Linked DNA regions of Pseudophaeobacter arcticus DSM 23566. The protein of the gene in region 1 binds, or shares a complex with, the protein of each later gene. Links are inferred from orthologs where the notes say so. Each region holds a gene or a part of one and is shown on either strand. Other genes may lie near its edges.

The links.
Region 2: the proteins of xseA (region 1) and ARCT_RS0123105 are in contact, whole or in part, in a cryo-EM structure (PDB 8TXR), measured with the Escherichia coli proteins. The link is inferred for Pseudophaeobacter arcticus DSM 23566 from one-to-one orthologs.

Annotation. Positions count from the first base shown.
Region 1 is NZ_KI421507.1:2,471,254-2,486,902, reverse strand. Bases 4,157-6,981 are described here. They hold xseA (exodeoxyribonuclease VII large subunit), read left to right. Parts: upstream 4,157-4,730; coding sequence 4,731-6,233; downstream 6,234-6,981. Other genes in these bases: ARCT_RS0116210 (lysoplasmalogenase), read left to right, coding at 6,842-6,981; ARCT_RS0116215 (hypothetical protein), read right to left, coding at 6,255-6,656; purD (phosphoribosylamine--glycine ligase), read right to left, coding at 4,157-4,541. Also shown: ARCT_RS0116245 (2Fe-2S iron-sulfur cluster-binding protein), read left to right, coding at 1-319; ARCT_RS0116240 (FG-GAP repeat domain-containing protein), read left to right, coding at 319-1,146; ARCT_RS0116235 (LuxR C-terminal-related transcriptional regulator), read right to left, coding at 1,420-2,037; ARCT_RS0116230 (bestrophin family protein), read right to left, coding at 2,138-3,019; more of purD, read right to left, coding at 3,276-4,156; more of ARCT_RS0116210, read left to right, coding at 6,982-7,489; signal recognition particle-docking protein FtsY, read left to right, coding at 7,566-8,642; ARCT_RS0116200 (EamA family transporter), read left to right, coding at 8,746-9,648; ARCT_RS0116195 (inner membrane-spanning protein YciB), read left to right, coding at 9,700-10,320; ARCT_RS0116190 (glutathione S-transferase N-terminal domain-containing protein), read right to left, coding at 10,359-11,057; ARCT_RS0116185 (pyocin activator PrtN family protein), read right to left, coding at 11,378-11,638; ARCT_RS26360 (recombinase family protein), read right to left, coding at 11,635-12,306; ARCT_RS26355 (hypothetical protein), read right to left, coding at 12,347-12,721; ARCT_RS28275 (hypothetical protein), read right to left, coding at 12,743-12,904; ARCT_RS0116165 (DUF2303 family protein), read right to left, coding at 12,997-13,989; ARCT_RS0116160 (hypothetical protein), read right to left, coding at 14,031-14,447; and 3 more genes. UniProt on the Escherichia coli protein: Bidirectionally degrades single-stranded DNA into large acid-insoluble oligonucleotides, which are then degraded further into small acid-soluble oligonucleotides.
Region 2 is NZ_KI421507.1:3,845,058-3,860,807, reverse strand. The notes cover bases 7,462-10,387. They hold ARCT_RS0123105 (exodeoxyribonuclease VII small subunit), read left to right. Parts: upstream 7,462-8,761; coding sequence 8,762-9,013; downstream 9,014-10,387. Other genes in these bases: dxs (1-deoxy-D-xylulose-5-phosphate synthase), read left to right, coding at 9,922-10,387; ARCT_RS0123100 (polyprenyl synthetase family protein), read left to right, coding at 9,018-9,881; ARCT_RS0123110 (histone deacetylase family protein), read left to right, coding at 7,839-8,765; ARCT_RS0123115 (response regulator), read left to right, coding at 7,462-7,618. In the rest of the region: ARCT_RS0123165 (HD domain-containing protein), read left to right, coding at 1-628; ARCT_RS0123160 (AEC family transporter), read left to right, coding at 625-1,569; ARCT_RS0123155 (malonate--CoA ligase), read right to left, coding at 1,593-3,104; ARCT_RS0123145 (DMT family transporter), read left to right, coding at 3,201-4,142; ARCT_RS0123140 (MarR family winged helix-turn-helix transcriptional regulator), read right to left, coding at 4,196-4,639; ARCT_RS0123135 (organic hydroperoxide resistance protein), read left to right, coding at 4,762-5,190; ARCT_RS0123125 (branched-chain amino acid aminotransferase), read right to left, coding at 5,345-6,211; ARCT_RS0123120 (MarR family winged helix-turn-helix transcriptional regulator), read left to right, coding at 6,384-6,920; more of ARCT_RS0123115, read left to right, coding at 6,917-7,461; more of dxs, read left to right, coding at 10,388-11,850; ARCT_RS0123090 (SDR family oxidoreductase), read right to left, coding at 11,950-12,822; ARCT_RS0123085 (carnitinyl-CoA dehydratase), read right to left, coding at 13,056-13,841; ARCT_RS0123080 (acetate--CoA ligase family protein), read right to left, coding at 13,853-15,750. UniProt on the Escherichia coli protein: Bidirectionally degrades single-stranded DNA into large acid-insoluble oligonucleotides, which are then degraded further into small acid-soluble oligonucleotides.

The DNA.
Region 1 (15,649 bases):
AAAGATTACCTATGTCGAACACAACGGCACTGAACATGTTGTGGAAGTAGCCAATGGCCTGACCGTGATGGAAGGTGCCCGCGATAACAATATTCCGGGCATTGAGGCAGATTGTGGTGGCGCCTGTGCCTGCTCCACCTGCCATGTCTATATTCACCCGGATTGGGTCGAAAAGCTTCCGGCGAAAGATGACATGGAGGAAGACATGTTGGATTTTGCCTTTGAGCCGGATCCGGCGCGCTCGCGTCTGACCTGCCAGGTGAAGGTGACGGATGAGCTGGAAGGCCTGATCGTCCAGATGCCTGAAAAACAGATCTGATGCGCGCGCGGACCATGGCGCGGCGTCTGATGTCGCGCCTGTGGTTCGGTTTGAAGCGCCGCGCGGGGCAGGGGATGCTCCTGTGGCTGGCGATCGTCCTTGGCCAATCTCTCGCGGCCGAAGGGATGGGGCCGGATGATATCGGACATTGGTCCCCTCCGGTCTGGCCTGCCGAAGTGTTGCGGGCGGAATTCATCAATCCCACAGCCCGTTATGGTCATGGTGTTCTGGGCGACGCGCTGGAGTGGTCTGGCCTGATGCTGCGCTTTGCGGGGCCGGGGCAGGTGCCTTTTGGCATGGCGATAGATCTGCCGCAGGACCACGTCTTTGAAGACCTGCGCCCACGGCTGGTCGACCTCAATCTGGATGGGCGTCCAGATGCGGCGATGGTGGTGGAGACCGACATGGCACAGGGCGCAGCGCTGGCTTTGCATGGGGGTGATGGCAAGATTGCCGAGACGCCTCATATTGGCCGTGCCAACCGCTGGCTGGCGCCAGTCGCTGCGGGTGACCTTGACGGTGACGGACGGGTTGAGCTTGCCTATGTTGACCGGCCGCATCTGGCAAAAACCCTGCGGATCTGGCGGTTTGAGGCGGGCGCTCTCACCCCGGTTGCTGCCCTGTCAGGCCTGACCAACCATCAAATTGGTGACGATTTTATCACTTCAAGCCTGCAGGGCTGTGCGCAACCTCCGGAGTTACTCCTTGTTGATGCCGATTGGCAGAGATTGATAGCCGTGCAGTTGGCAGCAGACCAGATCAGCAGTCGTGATATCGGTTCCTTTTCCGGACTGGCCAGCCTAGAGGCCACACTGGACTGTCCGTAGTTTTTGCCCCTTCTGTGCGCCGTCCTTTTCACGTGCTGCGGAGGAGATGCGCTAGCTGCAACCGCGCCGCGCGTGAGCGCGGCGCCGGGCCCAAGGGTGTGGCATTCCTTGAATGCCAAAGCGCGCGGGAGCCCCCCCTTTTTTGGGGAGCAAGGCCTAGCTGAACCCCTGTTGGAGCTGGCTATTTATCGAAGGTTGGGGCCGGACCTTTGGCGGGTGGCTTTCCTATACTCCGGGGAGCCTGGGCTGTTTGTCGAAGCTGCAAGTCGGCGATTAGGAGTTGTTGCTGCGCACCACATGGTCGCCGCCAATATCGCCCAGCGAGGAAAACAGACTGGCGGTATTGTTGACCCCCATCTTTTTGAGCAAACGCGCGCGATGCACCTCGACCGTGCGGTAGCTGAGGTTCAAGGAGCGGGCGATTTCCTTGCTGGTCTGACCCTCGCCTAGCAGCGAATAGACTTCGCGTTCGCGTCGGGTCAGCGGCAGATAAGGGCGCTGTGAGGACAGATCGGCAAAGCTCCAGACCGCACGCCCAAGCGGGGCGTCGGGGGTAAAGGTATGCCCGCGTACCCGGACCCAGAACAGCTCTCCATTTTTGCGCCGCATGACACGTTCATCCCAATAGGGGTTGCCCTGGCTCAGGAGTTTGTCGCCGCGGGTGCGCAGATTCTGAAACTCTTCTTCAGAGGGGTAGAGAAAGGCAAAAAGCTGATCCACGAGCTCTGCATGCCTATAGCCAAACATCTGGCAAAAGCGCTGATTGCATTCGCGCAGGACCCGGTTTTCCGTGACCACGATGCCAACAGGAGCAAAGTCAAAGGCCAGTTTGGCCAGATCTCCCGCACCGAAAAGCTGGTCCAGCGTGTCCGAACAGGGCTGTTGTTCCATCGTCCCTCCAAGATCTTGTGACGACTGTAGCTTTGGAAGGGCGGCATGGAAACAGCTTTGACAGAGACCGGCTTCTGGAAAATGAGGATGTTACGGGGCGTTAGCTTAGATAATAGCCCTGAGCTTGCAGCGCTGGCGGTGCTTTGATGTCCAGATGAGGCGCCATGGAGATCTCCACGGTGCGGCAGATGGCATCCAGCGGCAGGCCATTGACCGTCTCGCCAAAGGGACGGGCCAGCTCTTCGGTGACCTCCGCCAGGCCAAAAAACACATAGGCAATGATGGCAACAAAGATCGGCGTTATCCAGGCGGCATCTTCCAGCAGGGCAAAGGGAATGAGCAGGCAATAGAGATAGGTGGTGCGAAACACCAAGAGCGAATAGACATAGGGCAGCGGGGTGGTCGCAATGCGCTCGCAGCCTGCCTGGGCCAGCGCGATTGAGGCCAGCCGCTCTGAAAGGGCCTTGCGGGCAAAGCCATCCGGGGCGGCCTTGACCGCCGTGGCGGTGGCGGCGTTGAGGGCGGCACAGGGCGGATGGGCGGCCTGGCTGAAATCCATCCCGGACCAGTTCTGTTTCGTCTCGCTGATCTTTAGCTTGCGCAGATTGACTCGGTGCAGATGCAAAAAGTCCAGGGCCAGTTTTAGCACCTCCTGGCGGGCGGCGTCTTCAGGCAAAAACATCCTGCTGTCGCGGGCCAGAGAGCGCATATCCGCGACCAGCTGCCCCCAGAGCCTGCGCCCCTCCCACCAACGTTCATAGGCGGCATTGTTGCGAAAGCCGAGAAACAGTGAGAGCGCAATGCCAAAGACCGCAAAGGGGGCCGCATCAAGATGGGGCAGGGAAATGACCCAGCCATCAATCCAGACGATGAGCATGGCCAAAATCGAAACCGTAAGGATACGCGGCAGAATGTGGGGCAAGACTGAGCCCTTGGTGGCAAAGAGCAGCTCAAAGAGGCCGGTTTTTTCGCGGATAATCATGGGAGGCCCGTTCAAATAAGAGGATCTTGAGGCAGTAAAGCCTTAAGCAGAGTCGCATGCACCTCGTAAAGGCGTCCAAAAATCTGCCATTCCCGTCAGCCCGTTGCCAAATGGTGCAATAGCGCCCCGAAACAATGCACCCTGAAACACGGCACCCTGAAACACGGCGCTATGAAACAGGGCGCTATGAAACAGGGCAAAGGGAAAAGGCCCGAGAGTCCCGGGCCTTTGGTGTTCAATCCATGGACTCGAAGGCTTAGCCCAGTGCCCGCCAGCCGATGTCGCGGCGCAAGAAGCCCTCAGGCCAGTCAATCTGATCCGCCATGGCATAGGCGCGGTCGCGGGCTTCGTTCAGGCTATTGCCCCGTGCGGTCACATTGAGAACGCGTCCCCCGGTGGCAACAATGTTGCCATCCTTTGCGGCAGTGCCCGCATGAAACACCATGTTGGAGCTGTCTTCAGGCAGGGCATCCAATCCCTTGATCACGGTGCCCTTTTCATAAGACCCCGGGTAGCCATTGGCCGCCATGACCACGGTGATGGCATGGTCATCGCCCCAGTTGACCTGGGCCTCGGCGAGGCGACCCTCGGCAGCGGCCTGCATCAGGTCCAGCGCCTGGGCCCCCAGGCGCATCATCAGCACCTGACATTCTGGATCGCCAAAGCGCACGTTGTATTCCACCAGACGGGGCTGGCCGTCCTTGATCATCAGGCCAGCATAGAGCACGCCCTGATAGGGCATGCCGCGTTCTGCCATGACCTTCATGGTGGGTTTGACAATCTCCTCCATCGCTTTGGCTTCGATCTCGGCAGTCAACACCGGCGCTGGGGAATAGGCCCCCATGCCGCCGGTATTGGGGCCGGTGTCGCCTTCGCCAACGCGTTTGTGGTCCTGGGCGGATCCAATCGACAGCACCTCTTCCCCATCGACCAGGACAAAGAGCGAGGCCTCTTCGCCCTCCATGAACTCTTCGATCACCACCTCTGCGCCAGCGCCACCAAAGGCGCCGCCAAACATATCGTCAATCGCCGCCAGCGCTTCTTCTTCGGTCATGGCGATGATCACGCCCTTGCCGGCGGCCAGGCCATCCGCCTTGACCACGGTCGGCGCGCCATGCAGGCGAATATGGGCCTTGGCGGCCTCGGCCTCGGTGAAATGGCCATAGCCCGCAGTTGGGGCCTGTGCCGCATCGCAGACTTCCTTGGTAAAGCTTTTGGAGGCTTCAAGCCGCGCGGCAGCTTCGGAGGGGCCAAAGACCAGGACGCCAGCGTCGCGCAGCCGGTCGGCCACCCCTGCGGCCAGTGGCGCTTCGGGGCCAATGATGACAAAGCCGATGGCATTTTGTTCGACAAAGATGGTGACTGCGGCCCCGTCCATGATGTCGAGACTGGCACATTCGGCGATCTGGGCGATACCGGCATTGCCGGGCGCGACGATCAGCTTGTCACATTTTGGGTTCTGCATCACGGCCCAGGCCAGGGCATGTTCGCGCCCGCCACTGCCAAGGATAAGAATATTCATCGTGTCGTCTCCGATCTGCTGATCTCGCCTGTCGCCCAGGACGGGATCAGGTGTACCCGTGGACCCCAAAGCGAATTGTCGGGGCTTGCCTTGCTTGCCGCGGGTTCTATGCTGCGCGAGCCCGCAAAACAAGAACCTGCACCCGATGCAGGCTCAGAACGCCAACTTTGCCGCAGGAGCGCTGTTTTCGTGTCCGACCTATTTGAAGATCCAACTCCCGGCCAGACAGCAGGCCAGACACCGGGCCAGACATCAGGCCAGACAGCGGGCGAATCTTCTGGCCAGAACGCGCCGGAATTCAGCGTCTCAGAGATCTCTGGTGAGGTAAAACGCACGCTGGAAAGCACCTTTGGCCGCATTCGCGTGCGCGGAGAAGTGGGGCGGGTGTTCAAGGCGCGCTCGGGCCATCTGTATTATGATATCAAGGACGACCGCTCGGTTCTGGCCTGCACCACCTGGAAAGGGCAGATTTCCAGCCTGTCAGTGGTGCCAGAAGAAGGCCTGGAGGTGGTTGTTACCGGGCGGCTGACGGCCTTTGGCGCGCAGTCAAAATACAACATGAACGTCGACGAGGTGGCCGTTGCCGGGCAGGGCGCCCTGATGGCACTGCTGGAAAAGCGCAAGAAACAGCTCGAATCTGAGGGGTTGTTTGCGCCCGAGCGCAAGAAACCACTGCCCTATCTTCCACATATCATCGGTGTGGTGACCTCGCCCTCCGGGGCGGTGATCCGCGATATTCTGCATCGCCTGCGGGAACGTTTCCCGCGCAAGGTGCTGGTCTGGCCGGTGGCGGTACAGGGGGCCAATTGCGCGCCAGAGGTGGCGCGTGCCATCGAAGGTTTCAACCGGATGACCCCAGGGGGCGCCTTGCCGCGCCCGGATCTGATCATTGTCGCCCGTGGCGGCGGCGCGATCGAGGATCTCTGGGGGTTCAACGAAGAGGTTGTGGCCCGCGCTGCTGCGGCCTCGGATATTCCGCTGATTTCGGCGGTGGGCCACGAGACGGATACCACCTTGATCGACTATGTCTCGGATCGCCGTGCGCCAACCCCAACTGCGGCGGCAGAGCTGGCGGTACCGGTGCGGCTGGAACTGATGGCCTGGGTCGAGGATCAGGGGGCGCGGCTGCTGCGCGGCACCGGCCAGGCGGTGCAGCAACGCCGTCAGCGGCTGAACGATCTGTCCCGCGCCATGCCGCGGCCCGACAGCCTGCTTGAAACCCCGCGCCAGCGCCTGGATCAGGCGGGCTATAATCTACCGCGCGCCCTGATGTCGGCGGTGCACCAGCGGCAGGTGGGGCTGGGCAAGGCCTCTGCCGGGCTGCGGCCTGCCACCCTGCGCAGCCTGGTGCAAAGACGGCGCGGACAGTTTGAAACGGCGATTGCCAAACTGTCCCCCTATCCGATTGCACGGGAAATTGCCCGGCAAAAGACCGATCTGGAGAAGCTGAACGCTCGCATGGTTGCAGCGCAGGCGGTGCGCATTGCCCGGCAAAGCCAACAGCTGGAGGCCTCGGGGCGTCAGCTGGATATCCTCAGCTACAAGGCGACCCTGTCGCGTGGCTATGCTGTGGTGCGCAGCGGCGCAGAGGTTCTTACCACTCGGGCACAGGCCGCTGCGGCCCCCGCGCTCAGCATCGAATTTTCGGATGGGGTCCTGGATCTGGATGCAAAAGAAGCGGCTCAGAAATAAGAACTGCAGACCTTAGCGGCATTAGACCCCGACCTCTGGCCCAAGGCAGAGCATTTCCTCGCCCATTTCACCGGATTCATACAGTTCGGTGGCTTGCGGATCGTTCTGGAACTGCGCATTCAGACCATCGGGGGTGAGGGAAAAGCTCCAGCACTGTGGCGTGGTGTTGTCCTCATAGACAAAGCAGATCTGTCCAGCGTCTTCGTACCAGATGCCTGTTTGGCAATGTCCATCCAGAAACGACCAGAGGACACGTCGCCCGGGCAGGTAACGTTCCACCCCATAGGCGGTGCCGTCAAAGCCGTAAAACAGGGTCTTGCCTTTGGTGTAGCGATCGAATTCCTCGGCTCCCATCGGGTCGGCGGCCTGGCTGGAGAGCGGCAGAAGGGCAAGGACGGTAAAGAGAATCAAAAGCTGGCGCATATCCAAGACTGTGACAGAGGCCCGTCGATAGGCAAAGACCCTCAGCCCCATTTGCACCCGACTATCGCTTTTGCCTTTCCTCGGGTCACCTTTGACCAGACCTGCCAAGAGAGGCAAGCATAGGGAGAGGCAAGCATAGCGCCTGTTGGCATAACAAAACGGCAGCTCAGACAGGAGAACAACAGATGACAGGCACAGGCATCTTGGAGGCCGCAGCGGTTTGCGCGGCCCTGGGCTATCTCGGTTTCACCGCCTGCAGGCCAAGCGCCCTGCGCAGCCTGCTCAAAACCTTCTCGGTGGCGGCCCTGGCGATTGCAGCCTCGGGTCTGGGCGCGCCGCTCTGGCTGGTCCTGGGGCTGGCACTTTGTGCCTTGGGTGATTTTTTCCTGTCGCTGGAGGGGGAGCAAGCCTTCATGGGCGGGGTGGGGGCCTTTGCCCTTGGTCATCTGGCGTATGTGGTCCTGTTTCTAGGGCATCCCAGTAGTGACCTGGGCCAGATCTGGGCGATGCCGGGCCTGGGGCTCACCGGTGCCATTGTTGCGCTGGGCCTGGTGATGGTGCCTGTTCTGGCTCCCAGAGCGGGTGATTTGAAAATCCCGGTCCTGCTCTACATTCCGATCATTCTCTCCATGGGGCTTGCGGCGCTCACGCTGACTGATCCAGCGCTGATCTGGGTTGTGCCTGCAGCTCTGGCCTTTATGGCCTCTGACGTGATCCTGGCCTTTGAAACCTTTGTCCTGCCAGAAGATCACCCGCTGCGCCGGTATACGCCCTATCTGGTCTGGCCGCTCTATTGGGGCGCACAGGCGGGTTTTTATCTGTCTTTTTCCTGACTGTGGCGCTGCATCCGCTTTGCAACCCGGTGCAATCCGCATTAGGTGAGGGGGAAACCCTTTTGCGGAGGCCCTGATGGCGTTTTTCTCAAAGCTCAAGGAGCGCTTGTTCAAATCCTCGTCAAAACTGGACGAGGGGCTGGAGGCAATTGTTGATGAGGGCGGCCCAGCAGAGGTCGCGTCGCTGCCCACCGCAGAGGAGTCAGCCGGTGCGGAGGCGGCGCCCAATGGGCGCTCGCAGGACACAGCAGTGATACCAGAAAAACCCGCAGGTCTTTTGGGGCGTCTTGTGGGACGCAGCACTGGCAGCGAACAGCGTCGAACCCTGGATGACGAGATGCTGGAGCAACTCGAAGAGCTGCTGATCGCCGCCGACATGGGGGTGGACACGGCGCTGCGGGTGACCGCCAATATGGCCGAAGGACGCCTGGGCAAGAAACTCTCCGCCCGCGAGATCAAGGAATTGCTGGCCGCCGAGGTGGCGCGGGTGATGGAACAGGTGGCCAAACCGATGCCACTCTATGCGCATCGCCCTCAGGTGGTTCTGGTGGTCGGGGTCAATGGCTCGGGCAAGACCACCACAATTGGCAAACTGGCCAGCCAGTTCAAGGCTGCGGGAAAAAACGTGGTGATCGCTGCAGGTGATACCTTCCGCGCGGCGGCTGTTGAACAGCTTCAGGTCTGGGGCGATCGCGCCGGGGTGCCGGTTTTGACCGCCCCCGAAGGTTCTGATCCGGCCAGCCTCGCCTATGACGCCATGACCCGCGCCCAGGAAGATGGCGCTGATCTGCTGTTGATCGACACCGCTGGGCGTCTGCAGAACCGGGCCGACCTGATGGAGGAACTCTCCAAGATCATCCGTGTCATCCGCAAAAAGGACGAGACCGCGCCGCATAATACCCTGCTGGTGCTGGACGCCACCACCGGTCAGAACGCACTGAACCAGGTTGAGACCTTTCAGAAACTGGCGGATGTCTCGGGGCTGGTGATGACCAAACTGGATGGCACCGCCAAAGGCGGCGTGCTGGTGGCGCTGGCAGATAAATTTGCCCTGCCCATCCACGCCATCGGCGTGGGCGAACAGATCGACGACCTTGCCCCTTTTGACCCCGAAGAGTTCGCTGCTGCCCTGACCGGTCTGGACCAACCCTGACAAAATGCCCCGCCACCTTTCATTTGGCTGTAAATATCCTCCGGGGGTTTGGGGGTGGAAAACCCCCAACTTTGCCTCTTCAAAAACAGATTGAGCTGCCCAAATGAGCGAATGGTTAATCTCCCTGGAAGGCACCGAGGCCGGGCATCAGGCCGCGCTGGGGCTGGCCCTGATGGCGGCCTTCCTGCATGCGGTCTTTGGCGCGTTGCAAAAGGGGCGCTACGACCCCTGGCTGTCACGCGGCGCCATTGATGCCTCCTATGGGCTGATGGCTGCCCCCTTTGCGCTTTTTGTGGTGCCCTGGCCGGAACCCCATATGTGGCCAATATTTGCCGTGGTCTGGGGGATTCACGTGGCCTACAAGGTCTTGCAGGCGCTGGCCTATACCAAGGGCAGCTATACGGTGGTCTATCCGGTGGTGCGCGGCACCGGACCACTGTTCACGGTGATCGGTTCCTACTATCTGTTTGGAGAGGTCTTTTCGCTGGTGCAATGGGCCGGGGTCGGGGTGCTGCTGGCGGGGATCTTTGGTCTTGCCGCTTATAACTACCGCTACTTGGAGACCCACCGCGAAACCCTGGGATTGGCGATGTTTCTGGCGCTGATCACCGGGCTGTTTGTGGCGCTTTACACCACCTATGACGCCTATGGTATCCGCGCCACTGCCGATCCTTTCACCTTTCTCGCCTGGTTCTTCATGATCGACGGTCTGGTGATGCCGCCCTATGCCTGTCTGCGCTGGCGCCGCATGACCAAAAAACCTGACCTGGCCCCTCTGGTGGTCAAAGGCATCTTTGGCGGATTTGTGGCCTTTGCCTCCTTTGGCGCGGTGATGCTGGCCACCCGACTGGACAAGGTCGGCGAGGCGGCCGTGCTGCGCGAGACCTCAACCGTCTTTGCCGCCCTCATCGGCTGGCTGGTGCTGAAAGAAACCGTTGGTCCCCGGCGCATTGCCTTGATGGCTTTGATCGCGCTGGGCGCCGTGATAGTGGAGATGGGGGGCTGACATCAGCCTGCCCCAAAATGCCCAGAGCGGCATAGACCTACAGGAGATTCCATGACGCGCGACACAAGTGCAGCCAAGAAGATCAATCCAACCCTGAAACTGGTGCTGGAGCTTGGCCCTGTTGTTCTGTTTTTTATCGGCTACATCAAACTGCGCGAAGAGGTGTTTCTGATCGCCGGGCAGGAGTACAAGGGCTTTATCATCGTGACGGCGGCCTTTATCCCGCTGATGGTGCTCTCGACGCTGGCGCTGTGGAAGCTCACGGGCCATCTGTCAAAGATGCAGCTGGCCACGCTGGTGCTGGTGGTCTTTATGGGGGGGCTGTCGGTCTGGCTCAATGATGAGCGATTTTTCAAGATGAAACCAACGCTGATCTACCTGCTGTTTGGCGGGGCTCTGGGGATAGGCCTGCTGCGCGGTCAAAGCTATCTCAAGCTGGTGATGGAAGAGCTCATGCCGCTGGAACAGGAGGGCTGGATGATCCTCACCCGGCGTTTTTGCCTGTTTTTCCTGGCACTTGCGCTGGCGAACGAGGCGATCTGGCGCAGCTTTAGCACAGATACCTGGGTCTATTTCAAAACCTTTGGCCTGCCGGTGGCGATGTTTGCCTTTTTTATGTTCCAGGGGCGGGTGTTGCAGCAATACGGCCTGTCCGATGAAGACGAGGCCTGAGCACCAGGATCAGAACCTGGGCACCAGCACAGGCGGGTCTATTGCCCAGCGGGGTCTTTGCCAAAGATCACCTCTTGTGCGCGGCTGTCAGAGCGATCGCCGCGCCGCGCAGCCTCCAGGCTTCGTCCGGCGATGATACAGGGGCGGGCCCAAAGGTGATCCAGCCAGCGTGCCATATGCGGTTTGTCATCCAGAGACTGCTCCTGACCTTCCCACAATGAGGCCCAGGGCCAGATGGCCATATCGGCAATGGTAAAGCTGTCACCCGCCACATATTGGTTTTGCGCCAATTGCCGGTCGAGCACACCGTACAGCCGGGCAACCTCGGCGCGATAGCGGTCCTTGGCATAGGGGATTGGCTCTGGTGCGTATTTCAGGAAATGATGCGCCTGACCGGCCATCGGCCCCAGACCGCCCATCTGCCACATCAGCCATTGCTCCACCACCAGGCGCTGCCGTTCGGTTTCGCCGTAGAACTGCCCGGTTTTGCGCGCCAGATATTGCAGAATCGCGCCGCTCTCAAACAGGGAAACGGGTTTGCCATCGGGGCCATCCGGATCGGTAATGGCGGGCATACGATTGTTGGGCGAGATCGTTAGAAACTCCGCTGCAAACTGATCACCAGCAGAAATATCAATCAGGTTGACCGTATAGGGCAGGCCCATTTCTTCCAGCGCGATGGAAATCTTCCAGCCGTTTGGCGTTGGCCAGTAATATAGCGCGATTGGATCCTGCATGATCTGCCCTTTGTTAAGCCGGTGGAAAACCTGGTTAGGCTGGTGTAAAACCTGTGTGCAACACTCAAGGCTTGATAACAGCATGGGCACCCCGGGCACGCAAGCCTGGCGGCAAGTGTGACAGATCACAGGGCAGTGATTGCGTGCTCAGTACGCGCGCGCCTCTTGACTGAGGGGGCCAACCGGCGTATCGGATTTTGCATCAACATCGTGGCGATTTGTAACCGGATTTCATATTGTGTAAGTATTTGTAATTAAATAGTAAAAATAACATTTCTTATTAGGGCATACTGCGGGGCATACTTTCCCCGCTGAGTTGCTTAACTAATCTTTCGTTGCAGCTCTTTTCTTGCCTGTAGAGCGCAAGCGTCGATGTACTTGGCTAGATCTGTGATGTGGACACATTTGGCAGCCTTCTGACCGGACCCTAAACGTGTAAGGGGCAGGGGGATTTCTCCACTGTCCACTTTTTTGAGGAATACCTCGCGGTTCATTCCGCCAAAATAATCTTGGCGCACCTCATCGGCTGACACCACTGGCTTGCCTTCATACTTTGCTGTTAGTAGCCAAAGAGTGTTCATCGGGAGATCCCTTTTTCAGTTTTGTCGGTTATTTCTTTTAGGCATGGAGCTGGTGGCGTTTTGGTCTGCCGTTTTTTGAAGTCCCTGACCCATTGATAGACGCGGGACTTGTTGATGGGAGGCCCTGGCAACGCCTGCATTGCGGGAATGATCTGTGTGGCCGATACACCAGCTCCAATCAGTTCTGTTGCCTTCCTGATCCGCTCTGGTGTCATCGTCTGTGGTCTGCCGTGACGCTCGCCGCGCTCCTTTGCCGCCTTCATGCCTGCGATCGTGCGCTCCCTGATCAGGTCACGCTCCATTTGCGCTAGGGATGCCATGATGTGAAACATCCCCTTACCCATGGGGTTGGCGAGGTCAAAGCGCTCTGTCAGGCTCACCAGCAGGACGTTATTGGCCTCAAACGTTTGCATCGAATCCAATATGCCGAGCAATGTGCGTCCCAGCCTGTCGAGCTTCCAGACCACAAATTCACCCCCAAGTTTTGAAGCTGCAGAGATCGCCGCTTTCAAGCCGGGCCGGTTGTGCTTTGCGCCGCTCATTTTGTCGGTAAAGATCATTGCATCTTTGACGCCGTATTGTTTGAGGGCTGTGATTTGCATGTCTAGGTTCTGCTCTATGGTGGAAACGCGGGCGTAACCCACTTTGACAATCTCAGGCTTGGTCACGGTTTTCCTGCGAAAAGTGCGGTTTCGGGGGTAACTGGATTTAGTCGTAGTCTGGAATGCGCCCGGGTGCGTCCTGCCACCCCTCGGCGTTGATCCGGGCATTCTCGGCGCGGTCGATGCGGTCGATCTCGGCGGCGATCAGAGCGCCAGCTCTGACAAGATCGGCGCGTCGGTTCTTCGGCTTCCACCAGTGCGATGACCATGGCCACAGTTCTCGGATTGTCCGGCTGACAGTCTGGTGCAGGTCGTTGCGACCAATGCAGTCAAGCGCAACCTGCATCGCGTAGCAGGCAGCGGCCCCGGCCATTTCCCCGTCGCTGTGGGCGTCGTCATGCTCGGGCGTCCAGCCCTCTACCTCGATCTGCCGCTTGCGCTCTGCGGCGATGCTCTCGATTCCGTTCATAGGTCGCTCCATCAAAGTGGGGGTGGGTTGGCATTACTTGCGGCGCTTATTCTTGAGCAATCGGCGCAAACTGCGGCTGTTTCCCTCGGGTTCTGGCGGGGCCATTTCTCGCATGTCGCCCCAGCCGCATTCTTCGCAGACGCGATATTTTTCACGCCACCCGCCACAGCCTTCACAAACTCGCAGATCTTTCATGCCGTCCTCCTTAGATTGGTGTGGGTTTCGATGCTGGTTTCCGTCGCTGCCCCCTCTGTTGATGAGGGGGCAAAAAGAGAAGTCAGGCGGGTTTAGCTGGCTTCTGGGCTGCCATAGAAAAGGGGGAGTTCCGTCCCTTCTCGGGCTTTCGCCACCGCCTCGCGGTAGGCGTCTTCAAAGTATTTTTCAGGATTGAAAACCGTCATGATGAATTTCACGGTGCTGCCGCTTTTGCGGTAGCGAAAGCGCACGGCCATGCGATAAGGGGCACCGCCCCGGAACACGGGGATGGCGATGATGATCAGGTTGGGAATTTGCAATGGTGCGCCCTCTGCGTCCTTATGCTCATTCAGAAAGCTGATCTGAGATTCGCCGGAGTCGCGGTTGGTGCTGACCTTCAGGTCGCTGGTCTCAAACACCTGAAACTGTCGGCTCATCTGCAGCAGCTGGTGCAGCTGGCCAAACCGGCCCTCGATCTTGTCTGCGGTTTCGATCAGGCGGTTTTCCCAACCTTGGTTCTTGTCGGAGGCAGATCCTTTGATAATCGCTGGGGTTGGGTCCATGACCTCGAGGGCATGAATTTCGATGAATTCCCCCATTTCATCCTTGGCCAGTGCCTCGCCTGAGATATTCATCCAGGCCTCCCATTCATCTGACAGGGGGAAGCTGTAGATGGCTTTGTGATGGCAGTGGCGCGCTGTTGCGTCTCCGGTGGCGGACACGGGGTCGATCGCGCCGCCCGCGTGGTAATCCGCAATGCAGGTCAATTTGGGGGCCTTCATATCAGCGCGCGCAAACAGGGCAGAGGTATCGCCTTTGAACCGATTGGCCCAGTCGATCAGGCTTTGCAGATCTTCCAGTTGCGCTGTGCCCTTGCGCCTGGCTGGTTTCAGGAACTCGGCAGCGGCGCGGATCTCGCCTGTCAGGTTCTTGGTGTCGCGGTGCTTTGGGCTGCTGATGATGGCGGGTTTGGTCAGGTCCAGTGCATCGGGTAAGGTGACTGGAGTGTGATTGCCGATTTCTTCCATGACCTTGCGCATGGTTTCAGCCGGGTTTTGCATTACGTCTGGGTCGTCATATGCCATTTGGTTTTCCTTTGGCGCTGAGTTGTTTGTTTCGTGGCTGCTTAATCCAGATCTCGGATTTCGCCGGTTTCGGGGTCGTAGTCGGTGACATCACGCGGTTGGTGCATCTGCTTCATGAATGGGCTGTAGAGCGTCAGTTCGCCCTTTTCGTTGATGAAGGCTGCGGCGCTGGATGGGGGTTTCTTTGGCCCTTTGAAGTTGGCCGTTGCGCCCATCGCCACATCGCCGGAATTGCCCAGGGCGTAGTTCAGCGTGATGGTCATGCTGCCGCTGCAGCCCTTGGCGCCATGCTCTGCCTTGTGTTCCAGCAGATCCATTTGCAACTGACGGTGATCGGTCATGAGTTGCTGTAGGAAGTTGCCCCCATCAAACAGCGACAAAATCTGTTCAATGGAGCGCATTTTGTAGGGGTCGTTTGGCTCTGGTTTGGTCATGGCGGGGGGCAGGTGGGCGGTCATCACTTGAGGTTCCTTTCGGGTTAGCGTGGGGTCGGCAAGCGGCCAGCGCTGATTTCAAAATCAGTGTGCAGGCGCAGAAATCGTTGGAAGGCTGCGGCATCGGTCGCCAGTTCCTTGCGGCTCTGGATCCGACAGACGGTGCGCAGGTGTTCGGTCGCCGCTGTCGGGCTGAACTGTTCGCCGTGCATCCCGTTGCGAGTGGCAGCGTAGCGCTGAAAGGCGACATCATGGGCCAGCATGGCGGCGCGCATGGGGGCCTTGTCCTGGGTTATCTGTTGCATGGGTGCCTCCTGTTGATCGGTTGGGGCGCGGCGGTTGTCCGTGAGTGATGGCTTTCTGTGCCGCGCCCCAGTGCAGCGCTCACGCTGCGGGTGTTGCTGAAAATGTTTCTTGCTGCGATTGTTTTGCTTTTTGAGGGAGAGCATTCATGACAGCTGCAGGTTGGGATACGGATAAGTCGGGAAACATCACTCTTTGTCCGGTGGTGGGCTGGACGCCCGCTGTTGGATTTGGGATGTCGTGTCTATTGCGACTTGAGACGGTTCAATCAGTTGAACATCTGGTGGCGGTAGCGAATACACAGGCGAAACTTGATGCGCTTCAAATCGTCTTGACGCCAGAGCAGGCCGATCAGTTGGCCCAAGATCTTCTTCGCTTGAGCGCGGCTGCGCGTCAGATACCAGAGGATCCTGGCAATTAATCTGATCGGCAGATTTTGAAACCTTTGACGCTTCTGGCGCGAGGCCTTGCCCGTTGTAGGGGCAATCCGGGCGGCCATCGGTGGCGCGGCGATTTCGGGCGCTGGCCTGATGGGCGGCTTTGGTCCAGGCGGTTATGGCGTCAAAGAAGTTGTCGGAGCTTGCCTTGATGCCGTGCAATTCGGCGCGGTGCGTTAGGTTTTCCGGCTCCCACCAGTCCTGCGGATCATCGCTGGGCGGGGTCAGTTCACCGCCCAGATCCTGAAATTTCAGAATTTTGCAAATGCCCTGCTGGGCGGCGATTTCAGCCGCGGCGGCGGCAAGGCTGTGTGCGGGCATTGTATGACCTCGGTGGGTTGGTGTGCGGGCGGTGGGTACTTTGGAGGAGGACTGAAACCGCCCGCACTATCCCGCGCAGTGATCGGAAAATACGCGGAAACTGGGTGAAACAAGACCTGCGATGTCCTCCTATCGCAGGCCTGGTGTTGCTAGTGGGGCGGGGGT
Region 2 (15,750 bases), 1.4 Mb from region 1 along the record:
GGATCCGGCCCATGACATCGCCCATCTTGACCGGGTCTGGGCCAATGCCCACCGGATTGCCCGCGATGAGAATGAAAAAACACCTGACCGGGTCAACCTGCGGGTGCTGATTGCCGGAGCCTATCTGCATGATCTGGTCAACCTGCCAAAGGATCACCCCCAGCGCGAGACCGCCTCGCGGCTGTCGGCAGAAAAATCAGAGCCTATTCTTCAGGGTCTGGGCTATAGCAGCGATGAAATCGCCGCCGCGCAACATGTGATCGAAGCCCATAGCTTTTCTGCGGGGCTGCCCGCCAACAGCCTGGAAGCTTTGATCCTGCGCGATGCAGACCGGCTGGATGCCTTGGGTGCTGTTGGCATCGCGCGCACCTTTATGGTGGCGGGCACAATTGACCGGCCGCTGTGTGATCCCGATGATCCCTTTGCCGCCAACCGGCCGCTGGATGATCAGATCTGGTCGATTGATCATTGGCATCTGAAACTGTTGAAACTTCCCGGCGACATGGCCACTGACAAGGGCCGCAAGATCGCCCGCAAACGCGCGCGGTTGATGCTGGCCTATCTGCGGCAACTGGCCAAGGAAATGGACACCGAGCTGCCAGACCACTGGGCCGCGCTGCTGAAATGATCGACATTCTCGCCATCACCTTTCCCATCTACGCCGCTCTGGCACTGGGCTATCTGGTGGTATGGAAAGGCTGGTTCAGCCCGGATGATATGCGCGTGTTGGGGCGCTATGTTCTGAATATCGCCCTGCCTGCCTTGATCTTTGCCGCTGTGGCCGCGCGCAGTCCGGTGCAGGTTTTCCAGCCCGGATATGTCGTGGTCTATGCCCTTGGCGGGCTGGCGACGGTGGCGCTGTCCTATCTGTTGTTCACGCTGCGCCGCACAGACCCCAAGCGCCGCGCGCTGGGAGTCATGGGCTCCACCTGCCCCAACAATGCCTTTGTCGGCTATCCGATCATGCTGCTGGCCTTTCCCGATCAGGCCGGGATCATTCTGGCGCTGAACCTGCTGGTGGAAAACCTGCTGCTGGTGCCGGTCTGCCTGATTTTGGTCGAACTGGCGGGCAATGGCGTTGACCAGCCGCTGCTGCCACGACTGCGGCGCATCCTGCTGGATCTGGCCAAAATGCCGATGCTCATCGGTTTGGCGCTGGGAATGGTGGTATCGTTGGTCGGCCTGCCCCTTCCCGGTCCCTTCATGCGATTTATCGACATGCTTGCGGTCTCCGCCGGAGCCGTGTCCCTGCTGGTGATCGGCGGCGCGCTGGTGGGATTGCCGCTGCATGGCAATCGCTCGCTTGCGGCGCAGATCGCGGCCTCCAAACTGCTGCTGCATCCAGCCCTGGTCGCGCTGATGGCGGCTGCCCTGTTGGCCATGGGGCTGATCACGCTGCCGCCCGCGCTGCACAGCGCGGTCATCCTGTCGGCGGCGATGCCAATGTTTGGCATCTACACCGTCCTGGCCCAGCGTCAGGGGTTGGAGGGCGCTGCCAGTCTGGCCATGCTCGCTGGGACCAGCTGCGCCTTTGTCACGCTGACTGTTTTGTTGTGGGTCTTGACCTGACGGACTGACCTGGACCCGGCAGGTCAGGGCTGAGCAAACAGATCCGCGTAGTCCTCGCGCAGCGCCTTTTTCTGCACCTTCCCCATGGTGTTGCGGGGCAGCTCGGGCACCAGCACGATATGTTTGGGCTGCTTGAACTTGGCCAGCTGAGCGCCAAGCGCCGCGGCAATGTCTGCAGTGTTGAGACTGGCCTGCGCTTCGGGCACCACAACGGCCACCACAGCTTCGCCAAAATCGGGATGTGCCACGCCAATGACGGCGCTTTCCAGCACCCCGGGCAGATCGTCGATCAGGCTCTCGACCTCCTTGGGGTAGACGTTAAAACCGCCGGTGATCACCAGATCCTTTTGCCGCCCCACAATGGTGATATAGCCATCAAGGTCTTGCCGGGCGAGATCACCGGTGATGAACCAGCCATTCGCTTGCAACTCCTCGGCGGTCTTTTCCGGCATCTGCCAATAGCCCTGAAAGACATTGGCACCGCGCACTTCCAGCACGCCTGTTTCGCCCCTGGCAACCTCATGCCCCCGATCCATGATACGGGCCTCAACCCCGGGCAACGGCAATCCCACGGTGCCAGCGCGGCGCTCGCCCTCATAGGGGTTGGAGGTGCTCATATTGGTTTCGGTCATGCCATAGCGTTCCAGAATGCGGTGCCCGGTGCGGGCCTGCCATTGCTCATGGGTGTCCACCAACAGGGGCGCCGAACCGGAAATGAACAGCCGCATATTCTCTGCCAGCTGCGGCGTCAGGCGCGGATCCTGCAACAGGCGGGTGTAGAAGGTTGGCACCCCCATAAGGGCCGTCGCGCGGGGCATCGCCTCCAGGATCTGATCCGCGTTAAATCCAGACAGGAAGACCAGTTGCGCGCCTGCAAACAGCGCCACATTGGTGGCGACGAACAGCCCGTGAGTGTGAAAGATCGGCAAGGCGTGGATCAACACATCGCGACTGGTAAACTGCCAATAGTCCCGCAGAGTGAGCGAGTTTGAAGCCAGGTTTTCATGGCTCAGCATCGCCCCTTTGGAACGCCCGGTGGTGCCTGAAGTATAGAGAATAGCCGCCAGATCATCTGGCCCGCGCGCCACCGGTGCAAAACCACCGCGCCCGACCACCGAATCGGTCAGCGAGCCAAGCCCCTTGGCATCCAGCGTCACCACCTGGGCGGCGCCAGCGATCTCTGCCATCTCATCGCGCCGCGCCGGGTCACAAACCAGCACGCGAGGCGTCGCATCGGCAAGGAAATAAGCCACTTCGGGCACCGTATAGGCGGTGTTCAGCGGCAAAAACACTGCGCCCGCCATGACGGTTCCGAGGTAGAGCTGGATCGCCTCGATGGTTTTTTCAACCTGCACCGCCACCCGGTCTCCGGGTTGAACCCCCATCGCCACCAGGGCCGCCGCGTTGCGCTCAGCCCCTGTAAACAACTCCCCAAACGTGACACTGGCGCGGGCTGGAAAGGTGGCAAAATTGCGGGTTTCTTGCCCTTCACTGGCTGCATATAGCTGCGAAATCAGATGGTTTTCATCATACATTCAAAGGGCTCCTCAACTTTTGGTGTAATTTGCGCCGGGGCTGGTACGGAAATCAAGCCATTGATCTTTTTGTCGCAGGGGCGCAGGGTCCCGCTCATGGCCATTTCCTTAACATCGCATCGACCTATGCTCGCCATCGCCCTCAAGGTCGCTGCCATTGGGCTGTTTACCGGCCTCTCTGCTGTGATCAAATCGGTCTCGGACGTGGTTCCTGCCGGCGAAGCGGTGTTCTTTCGCTCGTTTTTTGCCATTCCCGTCATTGTTGTCTGGCTGTCGATGCGCGGTGATCTGAAACACGGGCTCAAGACCACACGCCCCCTGGGGCATGTGCTGCGCGGCTTGGTTGGCACCTCGGCGATGGCGATGACCTTTATGGGGCTGGGCATGTTGCCCCTGCCAGAGGTCACGGCCATTGGCTATGCGACGCCGATCTTTACCCTGATCCTGGCCGCCGTATTTCTGGGAGAGCGCATTCGCCTGATACGTATCACTGCTGTTGGCATTGGACTTTTGGGCGTGATGATCATGATCTATCCACGGCTGACCAGCGGCATGGATATGTCCAGCACCGCCTTTGTCGGGGTCATGCTGATTCTGGGAGCCACGGTGGCGCGTGGGTTTGTGCAGATTCACATTCGCCGGATGGTGATGACAGAGCACACGGCCGCCATTGTGTTTTACTTTTCCGTCACCGCCTCACTGCTGTCTCTTCTGACCCTGCCGTTTGGCTGGGTGATACCGGATCTCACCACGCTGTTCCTGCTGATCAGCGCCGGGATTATTGGCGGTGTCGCGCAGATCCTGATCACCTCGTCCTACCGCTTTGCACCTGCGTCAATGCTGGCGCCCTATGACTATGTTTCGATGCTGTTTGCAATTGTGCTCGGCTACATCTGGTTTGAAGAACTGCCAACTATTGTCATGCTGGCGGGGGCCAGTCTGGTGATTGCCGGCAATATCCTGGTGATCTGGCGTGAGAGCCGCCTTGGCCTGGAACGTGGCAAGGCCAAATCTCTGACCGATCCGAAAGGCGGGTAAGCTATCCATGCGCGCTGCGCCCTCGGCCCATATCGCGCTTGGGTCTTAGCCTTTTAGGCCTGGCTCTTTGCGTTCAACCGCACCGCCAGTTTCTGGATCTTGTCGCGGAGAGAAATGAGATCCGCCAGATCATCCCCCGCCGCCTCCAGGATACAGCGCGAGATGGCTGCTGCCTCCTTTTGCAAGGCAAGACCTTTGGCAGCCAATGAGACAATCACACTGCGCTCATCCTCAGGGTTTCGCTTGCGCGTGACCAGATCAGCCGCCTCCATGCGTTTCAAGAGAGGGGTGAGCGTATTTGATTCCAGGTTCAATGCGCTGCCCAGATCGTTCACCTTCTGGCCGTCGTGCTGCCACAGGGCAACAAGCACCAGATATTGCGGATAGGTCAGCCCATATTGCGACAGCAGTGGCCGATACAGCCGCCCCATGGCGTTATTGGCGGAATAGAGCGCAAAGCACAGCAGGTCATCAAGGCAAAGGGATTGGTGCATCATTGGCGATAAATAAATCGCACGCGATCAAACCGCAACCCCTTGCCACCTCTCTCAATCTCACCTATTTAAATCGTGTACGATTTATTCACTCGCGATCATAATGCAAAACGAGGATCCCAAACATGAGCATCTCCCCTCTTTACACTGCGCAAGGCACTGCCACCGGAGGCCGCAATGGCCGCGCCACAGTTGCAGAATCCGGTCTCGATCTGGTTCTGGCCGCGCCACCTGCCCTGGGCGGAGACGGCAAAGGTAGCAACCCAGAGCAGCTTTTTGCGGCTGGTTATTCCGCCTGCTTTATTGGCGCCATGCAGTTTGCCACCACACAGGATGCAAGCCTGGCCAAAGTTCCCGCTGATGTATCGGTCACTGCAAATGTGGGGATTGGCCCCAATCCTGAGGGTGGTTTTGGCCTGAGCGTTGCCCTTTTGGTGACCATGCCCGGGCTTGACGCAGCCCAAGCCGAGCGCATCGTCGATGCAGGTCACAAGATCTGCCCCTATTCCAATGCCATACGTAGCAATGTCGAGGTTACGACAGAGGTTCTATAAGGCGGAAGAGATATGCGAGGCTCTGCCTCGCGCTCCGGGATATTTTAGGCCAAATGAAGCAGCCACAGGCGGCCACCGCATCGCCAGATGCTCATACAGCAAAAGCGCGGAAGGTATCTTCCGCGCTTTTTCAATTTGAAAACAGCAGCTGCGACTAGCTGCGCACCAGGGCTTCATAGGCGGCAGCAATGTCACGGGTCATCTCGCCGACTTCAAACTTGTAGGGTCCGATTTCACCAACTGGTGTGACCTCGGCGGCGGTGCCGGTTAACCAGCACTGCTCGAACTCTTCCATCTCCTCGGGCAGGATCCGGCGCTCATGCACGGTGATTCCCTTGTCCTTCAGCATAGCAATGACGGTTTGCCGGGTAATCCCATTGAGGAAGCAATCCGCCAGCGGCGTATGTACTTCACCGTCTTTCACGAAGAAAATATTGGCGCCGGTCGCCTCGGCGACATAGCCGCGATAGTCCATGAACAGGGCATCCGAGCAGCCCTTGGCTTCGGCCTTATGCTTGGAGATGGTGCAGATCATATAGAGGCCCGCCGCCTTGGCGTGAACCGGGATCGTCTCGGGGCTGGGGCGTTTGTATTCCGCGATATCCAGTTTCGCGCCCTGCATCTTGGCATCGCCATAATAGGCACCCCAACCCCAGACCGCGATCGCCATGCGCACCGGGTTCTGCGCCGAGGCCACGCCCATATCTTCGCCAGAGCCGCGCCAGACCAGGGCCCGGACATAGGCGTCCTGCAGCCCAGACGCCTTGAGGGTCTCTTCTTTGGCGGCTTCGATATCATCCACCGAATAGGGCATCGGCATGTCCAGCGCCTGGGCACTGGCAATCAGGCGCTCGGAATGTTCCCGGCTTTTGAAGATCTTACCGTTATAGGCCCGCTCACCTTCAAAGACAGACGACGCATAGTGCATCGCATGGGTCAGGATGTGCACCTTTGCATCTCGCCAGTCGACCAGCTCTCCGTCCATCCAGATAAAGCCGTCCCGATCATCGTATCCAGCCATGCCACAGCCTCCTCAAAGCAGTTACATTTTTCAAAAGTTGCGCCACATACGTCCGAAGTGGACATATTGTTGCGCCAAAGCTGCGATTCGATACATCTTCACTCTTGGAATGTCAATATAGCTGACATAAACTGACTGTCAGGGACTTTAGGCGAGTAGAGGGGAGAGCACCATGTCTGAGGGTGGCTCACGCGGGCGGTCAATGGGGCGATCCAGCCAGGGGTATGGCGGCGAAAGCCTGTTGTTTTTGACCGATGAACAATTGCGTCAGGGGATCGAGGCAATGTTCTTTGCCTATCGTGGCTTTACGGCTGATCCGGACCGCATTCTGGCACAGATGTCCTATGGGCGTGCCCATCACCGCGCCATTCACTTTATCAATCGCGCCCCCGGTACCACCGTAAACAATATGCTGACCATCCTGGGCGTCACCAAACAATCGCTCAACCGGGTGCTGCGCACTCTGATCAGCGATGGGTTGGTCGAAAGCCGGGTTGGTGTCACCGACAAGCGCGAGCGCCATTTGCACCTCACCGAGGCGGGCAGACAGCTGGAGGCCAAGCTCTCGGATGCCCAGCGCGCCCGCATGCGCGCCGCCTACAAAGACGCCGGGCCGGAGGCTGTTCAGGGTTTCAAAAAGGTATTGGAGGCCATGATGGATGCGGATATGCGCCGGGCCTATATCAATCTGCGGGAAAGTGGATCATGAGCACATTTGACTCACATCTGCTGATCGTAGACGACGACGAGCGCATTCGCGGATTGCTGAAGAAGTTCCTGATGCGGGCTGGGTTTCTGGTCTCTGCGGCGCGCGATGCCGCCCATGCGCGCCGGGTACTGGCCGGGCTCGATTTTGATCTCATCATCATGGATGTGATGATGCCTGGCGAAGACGGTATCTCGCTGACCAAATCCCTGCGCGAAACCATGACCACGCCGATCCTGTTGCTCACCGCAAAGGGCGATACAGAGGACCGTATCACCGGTTTTGAAGCAGGCGCAGACGACTACCTCCCCAAACCTTTTGAGCCCAAAGAACTGCTGTTGCGGGTCAATGCGATCCTGCGACGGGTGCCGGATACCTCGGCGCAGGACAGTGCCCCCAAGGTGCTGCATCTTGGCGACATCCGCTATAATATCGAACGCGGAGAGATGTGGCAGGGCAATGATCTGGTGCGGCTGACCGGCACCGAAAGCCAGCTGATGAAGATCTTTTCGGCCTGCCCCGGAGAACCCGTCAGCCGTGCCAAACTGGTCGAGGATCTGGGCCGGGATCGTGGCCAGGCACAGGAGCGCGCGGTGGATGTTCAGATCACCCGGCTGCGCCGCAAGATCGAGCCGAACCCAAAACAGCCGCAATACCTGCAAACCGTCCGGGGCGCAGGCTATATGCTGGCGCCGGATTGATCAGGCACAATAGATCAGGCACAAAAGATCAGGTGTGGCTCACCCCTGCTGCCCTCTCCCCATTGTCGTCGCCCTCTGGGCAATTGCGCTGTCCCACATTGCTCTGTCCCACATTGCGCGGTCCCGCTGAGTTCCGCCTTGTCGCGGGGGTAACCTCGGCTCTAAGCTTTGAGCCTATCGCGCCCCCTGCTTTCCACCCTGACGCTCTGGACTATACCGAATGACAACCGCTTTGATCACCCACGCTGATTGCCTGCGCCACGAGACCCCAGAAGGTCACCCCGAACAGGTGGCCCGCCTTGAACACGTCCTGCACGCGCTGGAAACGCTGGATCTGAAACGGGTGCCTGCGCCGATGGCGGCCGAGGATGACATCCTGCGCATTCACCCTGTGGATCATCTGCGCGATCTACGTTCCGCCCGCCCTAGCAAAGGCTATGCGCAGATTGACGGCGATACTTTCATCTCGCCCGACTCGCTGGACGCGGCCTTTCGCGCGGCTGGCGCCGCTGTGCGCGCCGTCGATATGGTGCTGGGGGGCGAGGTGCAAAACGCCTTTGCCGCCATTCGCCCGCCGGGGCACCATGCCGAATCCGAAACTGCCATGGGATTTTGCCTGTTTGGAAACGCCGCCCTGGCCGCCAAACATGCGCTGGATCATCATGGATTGAAACGGGTCGCCGTGGTGGATTTTGACGTTCATCACGGCAATGGCACCCAGGACCTGTTGTGGGATGAGCCCCGCGCCCTGTTCATCACCAGCCAGCAGATGCCGCTTTGGCCGGGCTCCGGTCGCGCCGATGAAGATGGCGTATATGGTCAGATCCTCAACCTGCCCCTGCCACCCGAATCGGGGGGCACTGAGATGCGCGCCGCCTATACCGATCAGGCCTTTCCACGGCTGCGCGCCTTTCAGCCAGAGCTGATCATCATCTCGGCTGGCTTTGACGCCCATCGCGACGATCCCCTGGCCAGTCTGAACTGGAGCACCACAGATTTTGCCTGGCTCACGGCTGAACTCTGCGCTCTGGCGGCTGAGCTGTGTCAGGGCCGTATCGTCTCGACTCTGGAGGGCGGATATGATCTGAACGCGCTAGCGCAGGCCACGCGCGCACATGTGGAAGAATTGATAAAGGCAGCGACATGACCGAGACCACCGCCCCCTCCGTGGAAGAGATGAGCTTTGAGCAAGCCATGCGCGAACTGGAAACCGTCGTGGGCCAACTGGAACGCGGCGACGTGGCGCTGGATGCCTCGATCGCGCTTTATGAACGCGGCGCCAAGCTCAAAAAACGCTGCGAGGACGAACTCAAACGCGCCGAAGAGAAGGTCGCCTCCCTGACGCTGGATGCCAGCGGCACGCCGATTGCGACCCAGGCTCTGGACGCGGGATAACAGCATGGCTGTTCCCTTCACTGTGGCGCTGAAACAGGCGCAACAAGAGATCTCTGCCCGCCTGAACACTCTCATTCCTGTGGGGGCCACCCTGGGAAAGCCAATGTTGCATGCGGTGATGGGCGGCAAGATGCTGCGCGGTTTCCTGGTGCTGGAAAGCGCGCGCCTTCACGGCGTGGAATCAGAGGCAGCCCTGGACGCGGCGGTCGCCATTGAATGCATCCATGCCTATTCCCTGGTGCATGATGATCTGCCCTGCATGGATGACGACGATCTGCGCCGCGGCCTGCCGACGATCCATAAAAAATGGGACGAGGCAACAGCGGTGCTGACAGGCGATGCGCTGCAGACCATGGCCTTTGACCTTTTGGCCGATGCAAAATTTGGCCCCCATGCACTAGAGCTTATCCGGCTCATGGCCCGCGCGGCTGGCCGCTCCGGCATGGTGCAGGGGCAGATGCTGGATATTGATGCGGAAACCGCTACAACACCTCTGACCCTGGACCAGATCACCCGGCTCCAGAACCGCAAAACTGGCTGCCTGATCAATTGGTCTGCCACCGTTGGGCCGGTGATTTCTGGCGATGATCCCAGTGCATTAACACAATATGCAACCGCCCTTGGCCTTGCATTTCAGATCGCCGACGACATCTTGGATATTGAAGGCGATGCGCAAAAGGTCGGCAAGGCCCTGCGTAAAGATGCCAATGCCGGCAAGGCGACCTTTGTCTCACTCCTGGGACTGGAGCCTGCCAAACAGCGCGCACGGGACCTGGTCGACGAGGCCTGCTCGGCCCTCGCCCCCTACGGGGATGAGGGAGAAACCTTGAAGCAGACCGCCCGCTTCGTTATTGCGCGAGACAGCTGACACCGGAACCTACTTGCTCCGCCCGCCACAAGGAAACACCATGTCTGACCGGCCCTCTACCCCGCTTTTGGACCAGATCGCGCGCCCTGCGGATATGAAGGGGCTGAGTGATAGCCAACTGGTGCAGCTGGCGCATGAACTGCGGCAAGAGACCATTTCGGCGGTTTCGACCACTGGCGGCCATCTGGGCGCGGGCCTGGGCGTGGTTGAACTCACCGTGGCGCTGCACGCGGTGTTCAACACCCCCAGGGACAAACTGATCTGGGATGTCTCGCATCAAAGCTACCCTCATAAAATCCTGACCGAACGCCGCGACCGTATCCGCACCCTGCGCACCAAGGGCGGGCTGTCGGGCTTTACCAAACGCAGCGAGAGCCCCTACGACCCCTTTGGCGCCGCCCATAGCTCCACCTCAATCTCTGCCGCGCTGGGATTCTCGGTGGCCCGGGATCTGGGCGGCGTGGTGCCCGAGGGTCTGGGCGAGGCAATTGCGGTGATCGGCGATGGGTCGATGTCGGCCGGTATGGCCTTTGAGGCGATGAACAACGCCGGCCATCTGAACAAGCGGATGATCGTTATCCTCAACGACAATGAGATGAGCATCGCACCGCCGGTTGGCGCGCTGTCGTCCTATCTGTCGCGGCTTTATGCCGAGGAACCTTTTCAAGAGCTGAAGGCCGTGGCCAAGGGCGCCGCCTCGCTGCTGCCGGAACCCTTCCGCGAGGGCGCCAAACGCGCCAAAGACATGCTCAAAGGCCTGGCCGTGGGCGGCACCATGTTTGAATCGCTTGGGTTTTCCTACATCGGACCTATTGACGGCCATGACCTGCACCAGCTGCTACCGGTGCTGCGCACCGTCAAGGCCCGCGCCAAGGGTCCGATCCTGATCCATGTGCTGACCAAAAAGGGCAAAGGCTACGCCCCCGCCGAGGCCGCCCGCGACAGGGGTCATGCCACTGCGAAATTTGATGTGGTCACCGGCAAACAGCACAAGACCCCCTCCAATGCGCCCTCCTATACCGGCGTCTTTGGCGATGAGCTGGTGAAACTGGCCGCCAAGGACGACAAGATCTGCGCCGTCACGGCCGCCATGCCCGATGGCACAGGCCTGTCGCTGATGGCGGAACGCTACCCCTCGCGCTGCTTTGACGTGGGCATTGCTGAACAGCACGGCGTCACCTTTGCCGCCGCGCTGGCCGCTGGCGGGATGAAGCCCTTTTGCGCGATGTATTCGACATTTCTGCAGCGTGGCTATGACCAGGTGGTGCATGATGTCGCCATCCAGCGCCTGCCGGTCCGTTTTGCCATCGACCGCGCCGGTCTGGTAGGCGCGGATGGCGCCACCCACGCCGGTTCTTTCGACATCGGCTTTATGTCCAACCTGCCCGGTATGGTGGTGATGGCCGCCTCTGACGAGGCCGAGCTGGTGCATATGGTCCATACCGCCGCCGCCCATGACGCGGGCCCCATCGCCTTCCGCTACCCCCGTGGCGAGGGCGAGGGTGTCGAGATGCCCGAGGTTCCGCAACTGCTGGAGATCGGCAAGGGCCGAATGATCCAAGCGGGCAAACGCGTGGCGCTGCTCTCCTTTGGCACCCGCCTGGGCGAAGTCCGCAAGGCCGCCGAGGCCCTGTCGGCCAAGGGCATCACCCCCACCATTGCCGATGCCCGTTTTGCCAAACCGCTGGACCGCGAGATGATCCTGCAACTGGTGGCCGACCACGAGGCGCTGATCACGATTGAAGAGGGCGCCGTTGGCGGCTTTGGCTCCCATGTGGCGCAGCTTTTGGCAGATGAAGGTGTGTTTGACGCGGGCTTCAAATTCCGCTCCATGGTGCTGCCTGATACCTTCATCGACCAGGCCAGCCCCGCCGATATGTACGAGACCGCCGCCATGAACGCCCCCCAGATCGAAGCCAAGGTGCTGGAGGTGCTGGGTGTGGCGCAGATCGGGGAAAAGCGGGCCTAGGGCTCATCCCAAGAACAGCAGGCAAAGAACAAGATCCCAGGATCGCCCTGTAGAAACACATTGTGCCTGCCGACAATAAAACGGGGCAAGAGGGCAGGACTATAGCGCCGGCGGTTCTGCCGGGGGCACAAAGCGTTCCATGTCCTCGGCTGCCAACACTGCACACAGCCCCTCGCGGTAGCTGGGGTAAAGCAACTGCACCCCCAGCGCATCCTTGATGCGCTGGTTTCTGACCCGCTTGTTTTCACCGTAAAAACTGCGCGCCATTGGGGTCATGCCGGCCTCGTCAAAGGGCACCTCGGCGGGCACGGGTAGCCCCAGCAGCTCTGCGGCGTAGCCCAGAACGTCCTGTGGCGGGGCGGGGTCATCATCGCAGAGGTTATAGATCCCGCCCGGGTTCGGCGCGTCAATCGAGGCCAGCAGCGCCTGCACAATATCATCCACATGAATGCGGGAAAACACCTGCCCCGGTTTCACAATGCGCCGCGCCTTGCCCGCCATCAGCTTGGCAAAGGGGCCACGCCCGGGGCCGTAAATTCCGGCCAGGCGAAAAATATGCAACCGCAGACCCGGGATTTGCTGCCATTGTTGCTCAGCCAGGGTCCGCCAGGTGCCGCGTTCGCTGGTCGGCGCAACGGGCGTGGTCTCATCCACCCAGTCGCCGCCCCGGTCGCCATAGACAGCCGTGGTCGATAGATACCCGAACCACTCCAAACCCGCAGCGGCGGCCGCAATCTCATCGCGTAAAGCTGCCAGAACAGGATCACCAGAGGCATTTGGCCCGATCGAGCTGAGGACATGCGTGACGCCAGCCAAAGAGATCTCTTCTCCGGGCCAGGTGATCATCTCCACACCTGGGACCGCAACCGGCTCACGCGCCGTACCAATCACCCGCCAGCCGCGCGCCAATAGCTGCGGCGCCAGACGGCGCGCCGTATATCCACATCCAAGACAAAGAAGCGTTTTTTGCATGGGCACTATTTGGCCAGAAGGGCGCAAAGGCGCAAGGCTTGTTTCCAATCCCATGCCGCTCTTTTATCAAGACCTGACAGTTGCGTTTACGCGCGCGGCTGGCAAGACAGCGACAGGCAGCGCGTGCAAGCGCGCTGCCGGGCCCAACCCTAAAGCGGCAGTCTTTGACTGCTGCGGCAGGGGCGGGAGCCCCCCCCCTGCCACTTCTCAGTGCCACTTCTCAGGACCTCTTCTCAGCGCCCCTTCCAGACCGGGTCGCGTTTCTCAGCAAAGGCACGGGCACCTTCCATCTGATCCTCGCTGGCATAGAGCACATCAACAGAGCGCAGCTGGCGCTGGGTGATGTGGTTCATCGCATCCTGGAATTTGCAATCTTCCGCGTCGCGCACCACCTCCTTGATCGCCGCATAGACCAGCGGTGGCCCCGAGGCGAGCAGGCGCGCCAGATCCCAGGCGCGGGTCATCAGCTGATCGCCGGGCACAATCTCGTTCACCAGCCCCCAGCGATTGGCCTCCTCGGCATCAAACCAGCGCCCGGTCAGCAAAAGCTCCATGGCGATGTGATAGGGGATACGTTTCGGCAGCTTGATCGAGGCCGCATCCGCCACCGTGCCGGAGCGGATTTCGGGCAGCGCAAAAGTCGCGTGATCTGCGGCCAGGATCATATCGGCCGAGATTGCCAGCTCCAACCCGCCGCCACAGGCGATGCCGTTCACCGCAGCAATCACCGGCTTGTTCATGTCGCGCAGCTCCTGCAAGCCGCCAAAACCACCAACGCCATAATCGCCATCCACCGCATCGCCATCAGCGGCAGCCTTTAGATCCCAACCGGGGCAAAAGAACTTTTCGCCGCCGCCCGTCAGAATCGCCACCCGCAAATCCGGGTCATCGCGAAAATCTCGAAACACCTCGCCCATCACCTTGCTGGTGGCCAGATCAATGGCATTGGCCTTGGGCCGGTCCAGGGTGACCTCCAGAATGGCGCCTTCGCGCCGGGTTTTCACGGGTCCCTCTGTCATCTCCACTGCGCTCATTTCAATAAGTCCTTTCTGCGCATCAGCGCATCCGCTGCCACCGCATCCTCAGGCGTACATAACAGCGGGTTGATTTCAATTTCTTCCAGACCTTCGGCCTCGGCCAGGACATAGGCCTGCACCGATGTCACCGCCCGCAGGATTGCAGCGCGGTCGGCTGCCGGTTTGCCACGGTAGCCTGCCAGCAGTTTTGCGATTTTCAAGCCATCCAAAGCCGCGTCAATTGCCGCATCACTGGCCGGCAGCAAAAGCGAGCAACTGTCCTGCAGGATCTCTGTCAGGGTGCCGCCTGCTGCCAGCGTCAGGACAAAACCATGCGCCGGGTCTTTCACCACCCCAATGAGCAGCTCTGCCACCGCTCCGGTGATCATTTCCTCGACCAGATACCGCTCTGTCGGCATCGCATCTGCCGCCGCACTGACCTCGCCGCCGGTCGCCAGGCCCAGCACCACCGCACCAGCTTCGGTCTTATGGGCAATCCCTTCGCCCTTCAGCACCACCGGATAGCCAATATCCGCCGCCGCCGCCCGCGCCATGCCGGGGGATTTTGCTCGGATAGATTTAGGGATCCGCAGACCATACTGCGCCAGGCGAAACTTGGCTTCCGCTTCAGACACCAGACTGGGCGCTACCACTGTGGTCGGCAGCAGCACAGGTTCCGCAACATCCGGTCGCCGCGCTGAGGCGGCAGCACAGGCCAGCAGGGCTTCGCGCAGCCCACAAAAGGGCACCACGCCAGCACCCATCAGCTGGTCGGCAACGGCCTCGGGCAGCAGTTCCGGCAGGGTTGCCACCAGCGCGACATTCGCCCCGGTTGCGTGCTGTGCACCAATGGCGGCCTCAATGGCACAGTCCCAGTCGCTGGCCGAGCAGCGATCGGTGCGCGGAAAATCAACAATCAGCAGGGTCATCGCCAGGGATGGATCCATCATCGCGGACCAGGCCCGCGTCATTGCCTCTGTGTCGCGCCAGATATAGGTGTGATAGTCCAGCGGATTTGCCAGCGCCACCATCGGCCCCAGCGCCGCGCGCAGGTCGGTTTCCTGGGTGTCATTCAAAGGCGGAAAGACCACCGGGAGGTCATGCGCGGTATCGGCAGCAAGGCTTGCCTCGCCCCCCGAACAGCTGATCGACCCCAACCGGTTGTTGGGTAGTGGCCCTGTCACATGCAGCAGTTTCAGCGTTTCCAGAAATGCTGGCAGATCGTCAAGCCGCGCAATGCCCAGACGCGTGAGCAAAGCCTGAGCCCCCGCGTCACCGCCCGCAAGCGACGCCGTATGAGAAATCGTCGCCGCCTGTGCCTCTGCCGATTTGCCCACTTTCAGCGCAATGATCGACTTGCCCAAGGCGCGCGCCTTTGCCGCCAGCGCCTCAAAGGCCCGCAGATCGCCAAAGCCTTCGATATGCAGGCCCAGCGCGGTGACCCGATCATCGTCCAGCAGCGCCTCACCAATGGCGGCAATGCCGGACTGCGCCTGATTGCCCGCCGCCACCACATAGGCAATGGGCAGACCCCGCGTCTGCATGGTGAGGTTGATGGCGATGTTGGAGCTTTGAGTGATCAGGGCCACGCCCCTCTCCACCCGCTTGCCACCGTGCTGGTCAGGCCAGAGCAAAGCCCCATCCAGATAGTTGATAAAGCCATAACAATTGGGCCCTAGGAAAGGCATCTGCCCCGCCGCCGCCAACAGCTGCGCCTGCAGGTCTGCGCCCTCTGAATCTTCTGCCTGGGCCTCCAGGAAGCCAGAGGCAAAGCAGACCGCGCCGCCGGCATCGCGCGCCGCCAGATCCCGCACCACCTCGATTGTGGCAAAGCGGTTGACCCCGACAAAGGTGGCATCCGGTGCCGCCGGCAGACTGGCGACATCCCGATAGACCGGCAGGCCTGCCAGCT